DNA from 3 places in the Ruegeria sp. CK2 genome. Region 3 is predicted to be linked to each of the others. Evidence: riboswitches for the same ligand, from Rfam matches in the RefSeq annotation. Region 3 holds a riboswitch; each other region holds the start of a gene.
What was found. A riboswitch is a leader RNA that binds a small molecule or an ion and turns the genes downstream of it on or off. The one in region 3 is predicted to bind cobalamin.
Positions count from the first base shown of each region.

Region 1: linked by a shared signal. The riboswitch ahead of ACR0BU_RS12685 (DUF1636 family protein) and the one ahead of ACR0BU_RS22965 (hypothetical protein) in region 3 are both predicted to bind cobalamin.
Region 2: linked by a shared signal. The riboswitch ahead of ACR0BU_RS07915 (CbtB domain-containing protein) and the one ahead of ACR0BU_RS22965 (hypothetical protein) in region 3 are both predicted to bind cobalamin.

Region 1 covers NZ_JBQFPW010000007.1:105,310-109,394, reverse strand. Annotated here, with positions in the region: gene ACR0BU_RS12700 (D-lyxose/D-mannose family sugar isomerase) at 1-72, shown strand, start outside; gene ACR0BU_RS12695 (hypothetical protein) at 207-428, shown strand; gene ACR0BU_RS12690 (hypothetical protein) at 425-949, shown strand; cobalamin riboswitch at 975-1,182, shown strand; gene ACR0BU_RS12685 (DUF1636 family protein) at 1,282-1,638, shown strand; gene ACR0BU_RS12680 (ABC transporter ATP-binding protein) at 1,635-2,411, shown strand; gene ACR0BU_RS12675 (ABC transporter substrate-binding protein) at 2,424-3,374, shown strand; gene ACR0BU_RS12670 (FecCD family ABC transporter permease) at 3,376-4,085, shown strand, end outside.
Region 2 covers NZ_JBQFPW010000004.1:51,905-55,989, forward strand. Annotated here, with positions in the region: gene ACR0BU_RS07900 (DUF1636 family protein) at 1-308, shown strand, start outside; gene ACR0BU_RS07905 (hypothetical protein) at 296-790, opposite strand; gene ACR0BU_RS07910 (CbtA family protein) at 854-1,552, opposite strand; gene ACR0BU_RS07915 (CbtB domain-containing protein) at 1,557-1,727, opposite strand; cobalamin riboswitch at 1,764-1,972, opposite strand; gene cobF (precorrin-6A synthase (deacetylating)) at 2,016-2,759, opposite strand; gene cobA (uroporphyrinogen-III C-methyltransferase) at 2,752-3,480, opposite strand; gene ACR0BU_RS07930 (cobyrinic acid a,c-diamide synthase CobB) at 3,477-4,085, opposite strand, start outside.
Region 3 covers NZ_JBQFPW010000022.1:48,002-52,086, forward strand. Annotated here, with positions in the region: gene ACR0BU_RS22945 (bifunctional 2',3'-cyclic-nucleotide 2'-phosphodiesterase/3'-nucleotidase) at 1-46, shown strand, start outside; RNA gene ffs (signal recognition particle sRNA small type) at 86-184, shown strand; gene rsgA (ribosome small subunit-dependent GTPase A) at 354-1,382, shown strand; gene ACR0BU_RS22960 (alpha/beta hydrolase family protein) at 1,415-2,272, opposite strand; cobalamin riboswitch at 2,431-2,650, shown strand; gene ACR0BU_RS22965 (hypothetical protein) at 2,739-3,146, shown strand; gene ACR0BU_RS22970 (protein-tyrosine phosphatase family protein) at 3,138-3,650, opposite strand; gene ACR0BU_RS22975 (DNA polymerase III subunit gamma/tau) at 3,824-4,085, shown strand, end outside.

The DNA.
Region 1 (4,085 bases), on a different contig from region 3:
GAGCCAATCCCCCGCTTTGCGACGATCGAGGAAGATACTGATCCCGATTTCCTGCTGGTCGCCGACTACTGACCCAAGCTTGAAGCTGGGTATATTTGCGACGCAACTCCTCTTGTCATTTCCGACTCTTTTTGTCAGATAACGTGTGACCCAGTCAGATCCCTCGGAATCACGCCCGGTCAAGGACCAGAGACCGAGAGACGATCATGACAAAAACACTCACCGACCTATTGGCCATGGATACTATCGCCAGCCGCCACGGATGTGCGCTGAAGCCAAAGTTGCGGCAGGCAATTGAGGCCGCCCTCAGATTCCCAGCCCACGCAGCATCACCGCGGCGTGAAACCCCAATCGCCGAATGCGATCTGCCCGAAAACGTTCAAAGCCTGTCCAGCCATTCAGTAAAAACGGAAAGGCGGCGCGCATGAGTTTCTCCACCTCCGGACAAAGCGAAGCGCGCGCACCCAATGCATTGCGGGATTTCGATGGTTTCGAACGGGGCCTTCTTCCCGTCATGCGGCATTTCATCCTCAGCTTTTCGGAGCCCACAACCCAAGCCTGGCAACATGCATACTCGGTCGCAATCGAAAAGTGGGGGCACGATCAGGGCCTCAATCTTGCGCACCTTGTTTTCAAAGTCATCAAGGCCGCCTTGCATTGCCGCACTGACGGGCTGGCTTTCAAAGATCCTCTGAGCCTGGAAGACCGGCGGGAAGTCACTTGTGATGAGAGAGCGTTGCTGAAAATGCTACATCACATGCGACGCGATGAAACACCCGCTGCGCGAGACGCCGTTGGTCAGGTTACCGGTGGGTATCCCGATGCACATCTGATTCAAGCCGGGCTGACATTGGCCAGCCGGTTTCCCATCAGCGGCGATCACCAAAGGCAATCGACACGACGCCTTTTCTACGTGTGGTTCAGTGACGCCGCGCTGGCAATGACCTGACGCTTGACAATCGATGCGACACCAGACTAGCTGGCCGGGATGGTTCCCTTAGGTTCTCCTTGGGGATGAAAATGGGAATGCGGTGCGGCCCACGACAATCGGGCCAATTCCGTGACTGCCCCCGCAACTGTAGGCGGTGAGCGACGCCAAATCACCACTGGCCCAGAGGGTCGGGAAGGTTGGCCAAGCGACGACCCGCAAGTCAGGAGACCTGCCATCAGATGTTCAACCAACCCGGGGCGGGGCGTCCTGGAAGGAGGCTATGATGGCGCGTCTGCGTGTTCACAAGACTTGCACTTTCTGTCCGCATTTTTTGAGTGGCGGGGACTGCTATGTCCGATACTCCTGACCACTTTGTACTAATCTGCTCAACCTGCCAGGGACCAGTGGCGGCTGAAACAGCGCAAAAACTGCTGGATGAGCAGCTGCCAACCGGATTTGCGACGCGACTGATCGCATGCATGGCAGGGTGTGAACGGCCCATGACTGTTGGCCTACAGGCGAAGCAGAAAGCGCAGTATCTTTTCGGTGAAATCACAAGCCTAAAAGATCTGACCGCAGTGGCCGAGTTTGCCCATCAGTATCTCGACAGTGAGGACGGTTGGACCAGCGCGTCCGAGCGCCCGCCTGCCCTGCTCACCAAAACACTCTCGCGGTTGCCATGTTTGCCTGCCAAGGACGGGTCATGAGCTTTTTAACCGCCGAAGGCCTTGGATATTATGCATTGAATGGCGACGTCCTGCTTCAGGACGTGTCCTTCAATCTCGACGAGGGCGCGGTTCTTGCCATCGCCGGACCAAACGGTGCCGGGAAAACCACCCTCTTGAACCTGTTATGCGGTGTTGAACGGCTTGCCCTGGGCGATGTGCGTATCCGCAACCAAAGCCTACGTAGCTTGTCAGCGCAGCAAAGGGCGCGGACCATTGCCGTGGTCGGCCAACAGGAATTGCCGGACGGCCGCTTGAGGCTGCGGGACTACGTTGCACTGGGCCAAATACCCATTCAGGCTGACCGGTCAGCGGCTGACCACAAAGCAGATCTGGACCGGGTTCTTGCGATAACCGAGCTGACCCATTTGGCCGGTAAATCAATGCGGATGCTGTCAGGCGGCGAACGGCAGCGCGCACATATTGCGCGCGCGCTGGCGCAAAACCCGTCGCTGCTGTTTCTGGACGAACCAACCAATCACCTGGATCCGGACGCCAAGGGGCATATGCTCTCATTGGTCGCAAATTTGGGTGTGACAGTGGTCATGATTGTCCACGATCTGGTCATGATCCCCGAGTTTGCCACCCATGTTGCGTTGATGAAAACCACCCGTCTGACAGGGTTCGGGCCTGTGACTGAAGTGCTGACCCCGGATCGCGTCCGGGACACCTTTGGAGTGGACTATTTGTGCTTCCAGCATGAAGGCCGCTTGATCCCGGCACTCGACATCCGAAAACGAAAACTGACATCATAACAGGAGCTTATCATGATGCAGAAACTCTGGCCTGTGGCGTTGATCACCGGCCTGGCCAACGGTGCAGCCGCGCACGAAATGTCCGTGGACAACTGCGGTGAGCCATTGGTGTTTGACACAATGCCCGAGCGGTTGGTTGTGCACGATATGAATATGACCGACATGGCCTTTGCGTTGGGTCTGCAAGACAAGATTGTTGGTCTGACCGGGATCACGGGTTGGTACAAAACCAGCCCAGATTTTGATGCGCTGCGCGGCGAAATCCCTGAACTTGCCCCAAAATACCCCACGATCGAGAATTTGGTGGCTGTCGAGCCGGATCTGTTCTTCGCCGGTTGGTACTATGGCATGAAGCCAGGTGGCGACGTGACGCCCGACACGTTGGCGCCCTTTGGCATCAAAACCATGATCCTGACAGAAAGCTGCGTGCATCTGGACAAGGATCGCCCCGACGCCAGCATGAACCTTCTGTTTGACGATGTATTGCGCCTGGGCAAGGTCATGCATGTTGAAGACAAGGCCGAAGCGCTGGTCGCCGAATGGAAAGATCAGCTATCGGGCATCGAAACACGGACCGCTGCTCTGGCAAAACCTCGTGTCTTCCTGTTGGACGGTCCGGCGGATGCGCCCTTTACCGCAGGCAAGTTTGCCATACCTGACGCGATGATCGCTGCCGCCGGTGGCGAAAACGTCACCCACGATCTGGACACCAGCTGGGGCCGCACCTCGTGGGAAGCTGTTGCCGCATCAAACCCCGAGTTTCTGGTGTTGTTGGACTACCAAACCGGCAATGGAGCGGCGGACACGTTCGAATTTCTTCAGGACCATCCAGTGATGTCGCAAACCGATGCGGTCAAGAACGAGCGCTGGATCGGGTTGCGATACGAAGAACTGACGCCCGGGCCGGCGAATATCGAAGCGATCGAGAAAATGGCGCGGGCGATGCACCCGGAAATCAACTGACATGGGCCATACAGGCCGGATAGTAGGACTGGGGGCGGTCGTTCTGACCGCCCTTTTGCTGTTGTCCACGATCTATGGCACCACACCGATCCCAGTTTCGGACGTGTTGGCAGCCATCGGGTTGGGAACGGGCCTGACCGAAGGTGAAATGTCGCCCCTGCACCGAATAGTCTTCGACCTGCGCTTGCCGCGCGCCTTGTTTGCGGCCGTCATTGGCGCAGGTTTGGGCGTTGTCGGCGTGGTGTTGCAAACCACGACACGCAATGATCTGGCGGACCCGTTCCTTTTTGGACTGTCTTCAGGCGCGGCGGCTGGGGCTGTTTTGGTCATCACCGTCACTGGTGATGTACTGGGCATCTGGACCTTGCCCCTTGCTGCATTTTGCGGCGGTTTGATTGCATCCGCTATCGTGCTTGCGCTGGTTCAGGGGCTGCGCACCAGCGCGCCAGAAAAGCTGATCCTAGCTGGCCTGGCCGTTTCGTTCCTGTTTTCGGCAATCACAAATTACCTGATTTTTGCGGGCGACAGCCGCGCTGCACATTCGGTGATCTTCTGGATGCTTGGCGGGCTGGGGCTGGCCCGGTGGGAGACGTTTCCGCTGGTGCTGATCGGGCTTGGGCTGATCCTTGGCTACGCATTGTACCGCAGCCGCTGGCTGGATGCGCTGCTGACCGGAGATTTCACGGCCGCCACATTGGGCATTCCGGTTCA
Region 2 (4,085 bases), on a different contig from region 3:
GTGATCGCGATGCAGAGCGTCAGGCTGTGGCGCGCGCGCTTGCCAAGGCAGGTCTGGCAGAGCGTATTGAGCTGGCCGAGCATGCTTGTTTCAATGGCTGTCAGGATCCGGTGGCGCTGGCGCTTCAGGGGGACGGCATGGCCTCTTACGTGTTTTCCGGGGTCGATGTGGTGGCGGATGCGAATGATATTGCAGCAACCTGCCTGACCTATCTGGATAGCCCTACGGGCTGGATTGAAGACGCCCGGCCATGCGGGCGGCTTCGTTTGTGTTTGCGAACGCGCATACCGGCGCTTCAGTCGACCTGAATCACTTGTGAGGCGCTGACGGGAACCCCTTCGACCATTAGCTGGCTGTGGCTGTTGCTATTCAGCGAAACCTCGATTTCAACCTCGCCCTTGGGCAGGTCTGCAAGATGCATCCAATTGCCGTAGAGCCGCGCGAGCTTTAGGTCATTGGCATATACATGCGCGTGCCCTTTGCCCGGTTGGTCCGCAGCAGATGCGCTTTCCGGTGCGAATTCGAAGTTTTGCGGCAAGACATGCAGGTTCCAACCGGCCATGGGGTCTTTGACCACAGTAACTTTCACGCTGGGCGCGTTTGGTCCAGCAGGCAAGTTGATCACTGCAGAATGATCATGCGCTGCGGTCTCGGCCTGATGGCCTCCATGATGCGCGGGATCAGAATGATCATGGCCATCAAACGTGACGCCGTTGGCCGCAGCCAGCACAAAGCCAGCCCCACCACCAAAGATCAGGCCAATTGCAAACAAAGCAAGTGAGCGGGACATCTTGTATCCTTGAAAAGGGAAAAGCCCGCCGGGGTGGTTCCCGACGGGCCGTTAAGTCGCCAGTTAGGCATGCGCTTCGGCGTGCTTAGCCTCTTTTTGCCAGAAGTATCCTGCAAAAGACCCAACCAGAACCCAAGCGGCCAAACCGATGCCAAACGCTCGCGCCGCGAATAGGGCGCCGATCTCGGTCGGGACGGGGCCGGTGAAAAACTCTGGCTCGGGTGCGCCGATGATATGAGGCGCCATCAGCAGAACCGTAGCAATCACATAGCTGATGAGGTTGGAGCCAAAAGCGATCAACCACATGGCTACGGCAGCGGTTGCAACGGTCGCAAACCACCAGATCTGACGTGCGAAGACATCAGCGGCGGCCACACCCGGCACTTCGGGTGCTAGGGTGAAACCCGGTGCGAAATGCACTGCGACAAATCCGGCAAGCCCCCACAATATGCCCGTTCGGCCATCAACTTTATGGCCTTGTCCTTCGGCGATCGACATCAGTGCCACAACAATCAGCGAGTAGCCGGTGTAAGTCAGCATGGTGAAGATCACGCTAAGGGCGTCACGCTGAAGATCCGAGAAGATGCCTGGCAGTTCGGGATGTGCGGTGACGGCCGCGCCGCCGAAATGCACCAACTCACCTGATTCATACAGCTCTGCGTGCAGCAATACGGGTTGCACGAATACCAACTGCAGCAAGGCGGCAATCAGCCCCGCTGCAGCGCCAGCGAACAAAGCGCTGGTCAGAATGCGACTGAACATGGGCTCAGTGGCAGGGGAAGCCGGTGGCGTGACGCACGTCATGGGCGGCGTCATGCAGCGCGGATGCCTGCACGTGACCTGCCAGTGTGACGATGCCAAGGCCCAGAACTACTGCGAAAACTGCTGGAATTAGGCCTGCGCGCGAGGCGGATGCCTTAAGTGTTTGTGTTGTCATTTCTTGTCCTCCTGTGCCGTCGCACCCGACGGCCGGTGTTTCAATACTCGCCTGGCAGGTCTCCTGGCTCGCGGGTCGGTGCCTCTGTTCGCCTTCCCCCCAAAACTTCGGGAGTGGCTGGTTGAACACAGGCTCACCGCTTACAGTCGCGGGGGCGGCTTTGGATTAGACTTCAAAGGAAGGCGCACCAAATTCCCTCTTAGCATCCGGATATCTCCGGCAGGACCAGACGCTCCCATTTAGCCGGGAACGTCGCGCCGACGCAATCGCCATTTGCGACGTTTCGTGTCACACAGCGCGTTTTTTCAGGATATAGATATCCATGATCCAGCCATGATCAGCCCTGGCTTGTGCGCGGGTTGCAAGGATGTCTTCGGCCACTTCATCCAACGGTCCATGGATCAAGATTTCTTCTGTCATACCCACATAAGCGCCCCACCAGATGTCATAATCTGCCATTGCAAGGCTTTGAAACGAACATTCCCCATCCAGCATGACCGCGATTGTTGATACGGCTTCGGGCCAGCCTTCGTCACGCAGGCGGCGGCCGGTCGTAACGACATAGGGCGCGCCGATGTCGTTTATTGGAATTCCGTGCGCTGCGGTTAATGCCTGCAGAGCGGTAATGCCCGGGATCACGCGTTTGACGGGTTTGGGCTCCAACCGCGCGGCGATTCGAAGAGAGCTGTCATAAAGCGAAGGATCCCCCCAAATCAGCAACGCAACATTGCGCGCGTTTGGGTGCGAGTCGATTGCGTCCTGCCACCGTAGCGCGATGGCATCATGCCAGTCATCGACACCCTGCAGATAACCGTCATCACCGCGTCTTTTGGGAATGTCGAAATAAGCAATCGTCGGTTGGGTGTCCGTCACTTGCGCAATGATCTGCTCGCGTATTCCGGCCAGATCGGCTTTGTTCTCGCCCTTGCGCGGAATCAAGATCAAGTCCGCTGCGCGGATGGCTTCTGCACCCTGAAAGGTGACATGGTCCGGATTGCCGGTACCGATGCCAACCAGATTCAATTCATACATCGTCGAACTCCGCCAACGGGCCATACAAGATCAGCGCCGGAGCGGTTCCGATCTCGGATTGCAGCCTGTCCGACAAAGCCCCGATGGTCGATCGATGCAGCACTTGATCAGGGGTCGACACGGATTCGGCCATGAGCGCGGGCGTGTCCAGAGGCAGGCCATGCGCGTGCAACGCCTCGACCAGCAGTGGAAATGTCCGTTTGCCCATGAAGACAACGGTTGTGGCGTATGCATCTGCCAGCGCGGGCAGGTTCAGATCCTCCGGCAGTTTGCCGCTGACATCATGGCCCGTAACAAATTGGACCCGCCGCGCGGTCAGACGCCGGGTCAAAGGAATACCCGCGGCCGCCGCCGCTGCGATGGCGGACGGAATACCCGGTATGATCTCGTAGTCGATCCCAGCCTCGCGCAGGGCCACGAGTTCTTCCTCCAACCGCCCGAACAACCCGCCGTCACCGGATTTCAACCGAACAACCCGGGCGCCAGTTTCGGCATACTCAACCAACAACCGGCTGACATGGTTCTGTTTTGGTGAAGGGCGGCCTGCGCGTTTGCCGACGCCCACCAGATCCGCATCATCACGCGCATGGGTCAGAATCGGGCCACTGCTCAGATCATCAAACAGCACCGCGTCGGCGTTTTGCATCCGATCGACGGCTTTCAGGGTCAACAACTCCGGGTCACCGGGGCCAGAGCCGATGAACGAGACAAATCCGCTCATGCCGAGGCCTCTGCAATCAGGTGGAAGAACGTGCCCGTCACATTGCCTCGAACGGACCCGGTTTGTGGCCCTTCAGCGCCCTCGGCGTCGAAGACCCGGGCCAGAGGGGCGTCTGGCTGGTCCACAATTGAAGAATAGTGAAACTCGTGCCCGCGTAGGGCTGTGCCAGCAGTAAGCCCGGGCATGGGCGCCAGCAATTCAGCTTTGCGGTAGCCCAAGTTGAATTTGCGCTTTTCATAAGATGTCACAAGGCCCAGCAGACCGGCCATCTTGTGGCGCATGCCTTCCTTGTCAATCAAACCTTCGCCCAACGCCATATAGCCACCGCATTCACCATGGACAGGTTTGGTTTCGGCGTGTTTGCGTAGCCCTGCCAGGAATGTCTCGGCAGCGGCCAACTTGCCTGCATGCAACTCGGGATACCCGCCCGGCAACCACACGATGTCGGCATCTTTTGCTGGGGCTTCATTGGCCAACGGGGAAAACGGCAAAACCTCTGCCCCGGCAACGCGCCAGCCTTCCAGCAGATGCGGGTAGGTGAATGAAAACGCGGCATCCTGCGCCAATGCAATCCGCTGGGCTGGAGGCCGCGGCAGCGCGGCTGA
Region 3 (4,085 bases):
AGGCACCGATGCGGACGGTTTCGTGCGTATCCGCCTGACGCTCTGACGGGTTGTCTTTTTCTCAAGCTTTCCCTATATCGACACCTGAGAGGTTGGCGCGGGCGAGCGCCTCGCCAACCTGGTCAGATCCGGAAGGAAGCAGCCACAACGAGCCCCGCTTGGGTCGATGTCCAACCTCTCACTTGACGCTAGACACCAAAGAGCATTGGCCGAAGGAGGGCTTTTATGATTGTAGCAGACACCCTTCGGGCAGCCCGGTTCTAGTACTCGAACCTCAAACCGCCTGAACACATAGCCGACAGGTGCGCGCATGCCATCTGTCCGGGTTACTGTACCTGAACACAGGCAGAACAATGTCCATATTTCTATCGGACCTGGGATGGTCCCACCACTTTGCCGCGCAACACGCGGCCAATTCGTCTTGCTTACCGTTTCGTATCACAGCCGTTCATCGCGATCGTCTGACCGGGTTGGGCACGGATGGCGAAACACCTCTGCTCACCCTTGACCGACCGACAGGCGATTATGCGGTCGGAGACTGGGTGCTGGCGGACGAACACAATCGCATTCGGACCCTGCTGGATCGGCGCAGCGTCCTGAAACGCCGCGCAGCCGGCACCGGCGCCGAAGCGCAACTGATAGCAGCAAATGTCGACGCGCTGTTTATTGTCAGTTCGTGCAATGCTGATTTCAACTTACCCCGGTTGGAACGATACCTGGCACTGGCCAATCAAGCTGGATGCTATCCGGTAATTGTGCTGACCAAGGCCGATGTATGCGATGATCCGAACACATACGTTGCTCAAGCTCAGACTTTGGCACCTGTAGTGACGGTTGTTGCAATCAACGCGCTGGATCAGACAGAAATCCAGCAGGTCCTGTCCTGGTGCCCGTCCGGCCAGACCGCAGCGCTGGTTGGATCTTCGGGGGTCGGCAAGACGACACTGGCCAATGGGATGACGGGTCAGGACGAGGCAACCGCAGGCATTCGCGAAGATGATGCGCATGGTCGACATACGACGACCTCCCGCGCGCTGCATCGCATGCGAAACGGTGGCTGGCTGATTGACACGCCCGGAATGCGTGCCTTGCGTTTGCTAGACGCGCAAGACGGCGTGGATGAGGTGTTCTCAGACGTTTTAGAGTTGGCGACCAGGTGCCGCTTCTCGGATTGTCAGCATATTGCGGAACCAGATTGCGCAGTTCAAGGTGCCATTGAAGACGGCGTGCTGGACGCTTCGCGTCTGGAACGATGGAGAAAACTGCGACGTGAGGATCAGCGAAACTCGGAAACCGTGGCCCAGTCCCGCGCGCGCGACAAGGCGTTTGGCAAAATGGTCCGTTCGGTGATGAAAGACAAAAACTCTCGCAACGGCCGATGATATATGGGCGCCGAGTTTTCGGCGCCCATCCCTCACGCTATCAACCTAGGCCAGACAGCCGCATTCCGGCGGGCAAACGCCCCGATATGACCGACTTCGGTTAGACCAAACTCAGACGCAGACAAAAGATGCTGTTTGGCGTCAGGGCCGTAAAGATCCGCCAGCCGCCACACTGCGTCCGGAGGGACCATCTCGTCATCTTCGAAGGCAAACAGGTCTGCGGGAGTTCCTGTTTCTGACCATTTGACCGCCGGTAAATCGAGGCCTATTTCAGGAACGTAATTCAATGGCGCCGTGCACCATTTGCGCCATTGCCAGTAAACCGAAGCTGGCAGGTCCGTGCCGAACCCGATGGCCTTTCCTGGCAGGTACCCCAAAAGACGCGCAAGCAAGGGTGCGTGCCCATACCAGAACAACCACGCCAGCGCACGATACGGCCAAGGGTGATCTTTCAGTGTGACCAGCCCCGAACATACCCCAATCATTCGGTCGATCTGACCAATGTCGGGTTGAACCGGACCCAGCATCGCGCCCACCGAGTGACCGATGGTCCATTGCTTCGCTTTCGGAAAGCGCCGGCGCATCTCGGCCCTGGCCGCGGGCATATCAATCAGCGCCCAGTCTGCCATAGTGACTGTGGATTTGTTGAGATCTCCGGATAGAGAGTGCCCAAAGTCCCGGTAGTCATATGTCAGGCAGGCCATGCCCTGTTCTTCCGCCAGCCACTGCGCAAAATATCGGTAGTAATCTCGTGGAACTCCGGTTGCGCTGTTTAGAACAATAACGATTTCTGGCTCGGAAGCTGGCCGATATAGCCGTGCCGAAAGCATCGCCGGCCCGGACGGGAACCGAAAGTCTTCGGTCAATACCCTCTGCTGTGTGTCCAACATAGCGACCTCGGAAAAACTGAACCAATCGGTTCACCATCCTCAAATGGCACCAATTCCTGTATCCGAGTCAACACCGGTTCAGGTTGACCACACGTCCGCTTGGGATTGAGTAGGAGCGCAAGACATAAAGTCCAGCTTGACTCAGGGCGCAATCAGACGCTAGCGATTGTGTGATGGTTCCTGCCCCCTACTAGGGGTCGGGATGAAAAGGGAACACGGTGCGGTTCTGACCGGATACTCCGGGACGATCCAAATCCGCGACTGCCCCCGCAACTGTAAGCGGAAAGCAATGCCGAAATACCACTGGCCCAATGGCCGGGAAGGTCGGTAAAGCGATGACCCGCAAGTCAGGAGACCTGCCATCGGAACTGTAACCGAAACTCGGGCGGGGTGTCCGGGCAGGTCCTGACAGCACACCGCCGTCCTGCCTGATCCAAGCCCCTGTCCGCTGCGCGGAGGGCGCAAGATGATCTGGAAGACAAGAACACACGAATACACAGCAACCGTTTGTCAACGGACAGGCAAGACATGCCCTGCACTGGCCCGAATGGCGCGCGCGATGGCACAGGCTATGGCAGAAGCTCATCCAGTCGCCACTTCGGAGTTCGAAATCGAAGGCAGCAGCGAGTTGACCCATTGTCCCGAGGGCTGCACCGCGCGGTTTCGGGCCCAGCCCGATCAGATGCGTGTATTTTGCGGCACCGATGCCACGGCAAACACCAAACAGCTGGACGATTATGCCGACATGATCTTTGGCACCGATATCCAGACCATGCCATCCGGGATCATCGCAACGCCGCCTTGCGCAATGCTCGAGGTTTTGGCTCTTAAACCTCGCCAACCCGTGCAGATGGCCGCGGGCATCTTAGCCTGATCTGACGCTCACCTCTTCCAGGGTCGAACCGACGGCCCATGCCATTTGTTCGTCTGTTTCGACGGCACAGGGGCGCAAGGCGCGCAACCGTACCAGCGCCTTGTCGGGCTGTTCGCCACATTCGACCATCAGCCGTAGAACAAGCATTCCCGACCGGCCGCAACCGCCCTTACAGTGCAGCATGACACGACCGCCTCCAGACAAGGCGTGGCGCACGGCAGAGCTAACGGACGGCCATTCATCCAGAACGGTGCGGGGTGGCGCGTTAAAGTCTTCGATTGGCAGATGAACCCATCGGCTGGCCCGACTTTGAATATCGCTTCCAAAGTCCTGCGCGCCGGCCTGAAACATCTCGACTTCGGTTGCCGTAGAAATCACAAGACCCGGCTTCCAGCTTGAGATTGTGTCCAGATCACCTGCGTAGTCCCCGCCGCGACCGGGCATTGATGTGAGGGCAAGCGTGCCTCCTCCAACTTGCAAGGCGTAGATCACCAGCTGAGACATGTAACGCTCCCCCCCCTTTAATTACTGTCGCGAAAAATAGTTCGTGAAATGTACCCCTCTAGCAATACGCGCATCCGGTCCGATTCCAAAATAAAAATCCTCGCACGCTGCAGTGGACGCGGGCGATGGTGACCACTACGCTGTGCCGAAGCCCCGAATCCGCCAGAGTAAACATGACCGACGCACCCAGCCCCGCCTATCAGGTTCTCGCCCGCAAATACCGCCCGGAAACCTTTACTGATCTGGTGGGTCAGGACGCAATGGTGCGTACGCTGAAAAACGCGTTTGAGGCGGATCGGATCGCGCAAGCCTTCATCATGACCGGCATCCGTGGCACCGGGAAAACCACCACCGCGCGGATCATCGCTAAAGGCATGAACTGCATCGGTTCTGACGGCGAAGGCAAACCAACAACCGAACCTTGCGGGCAATGCG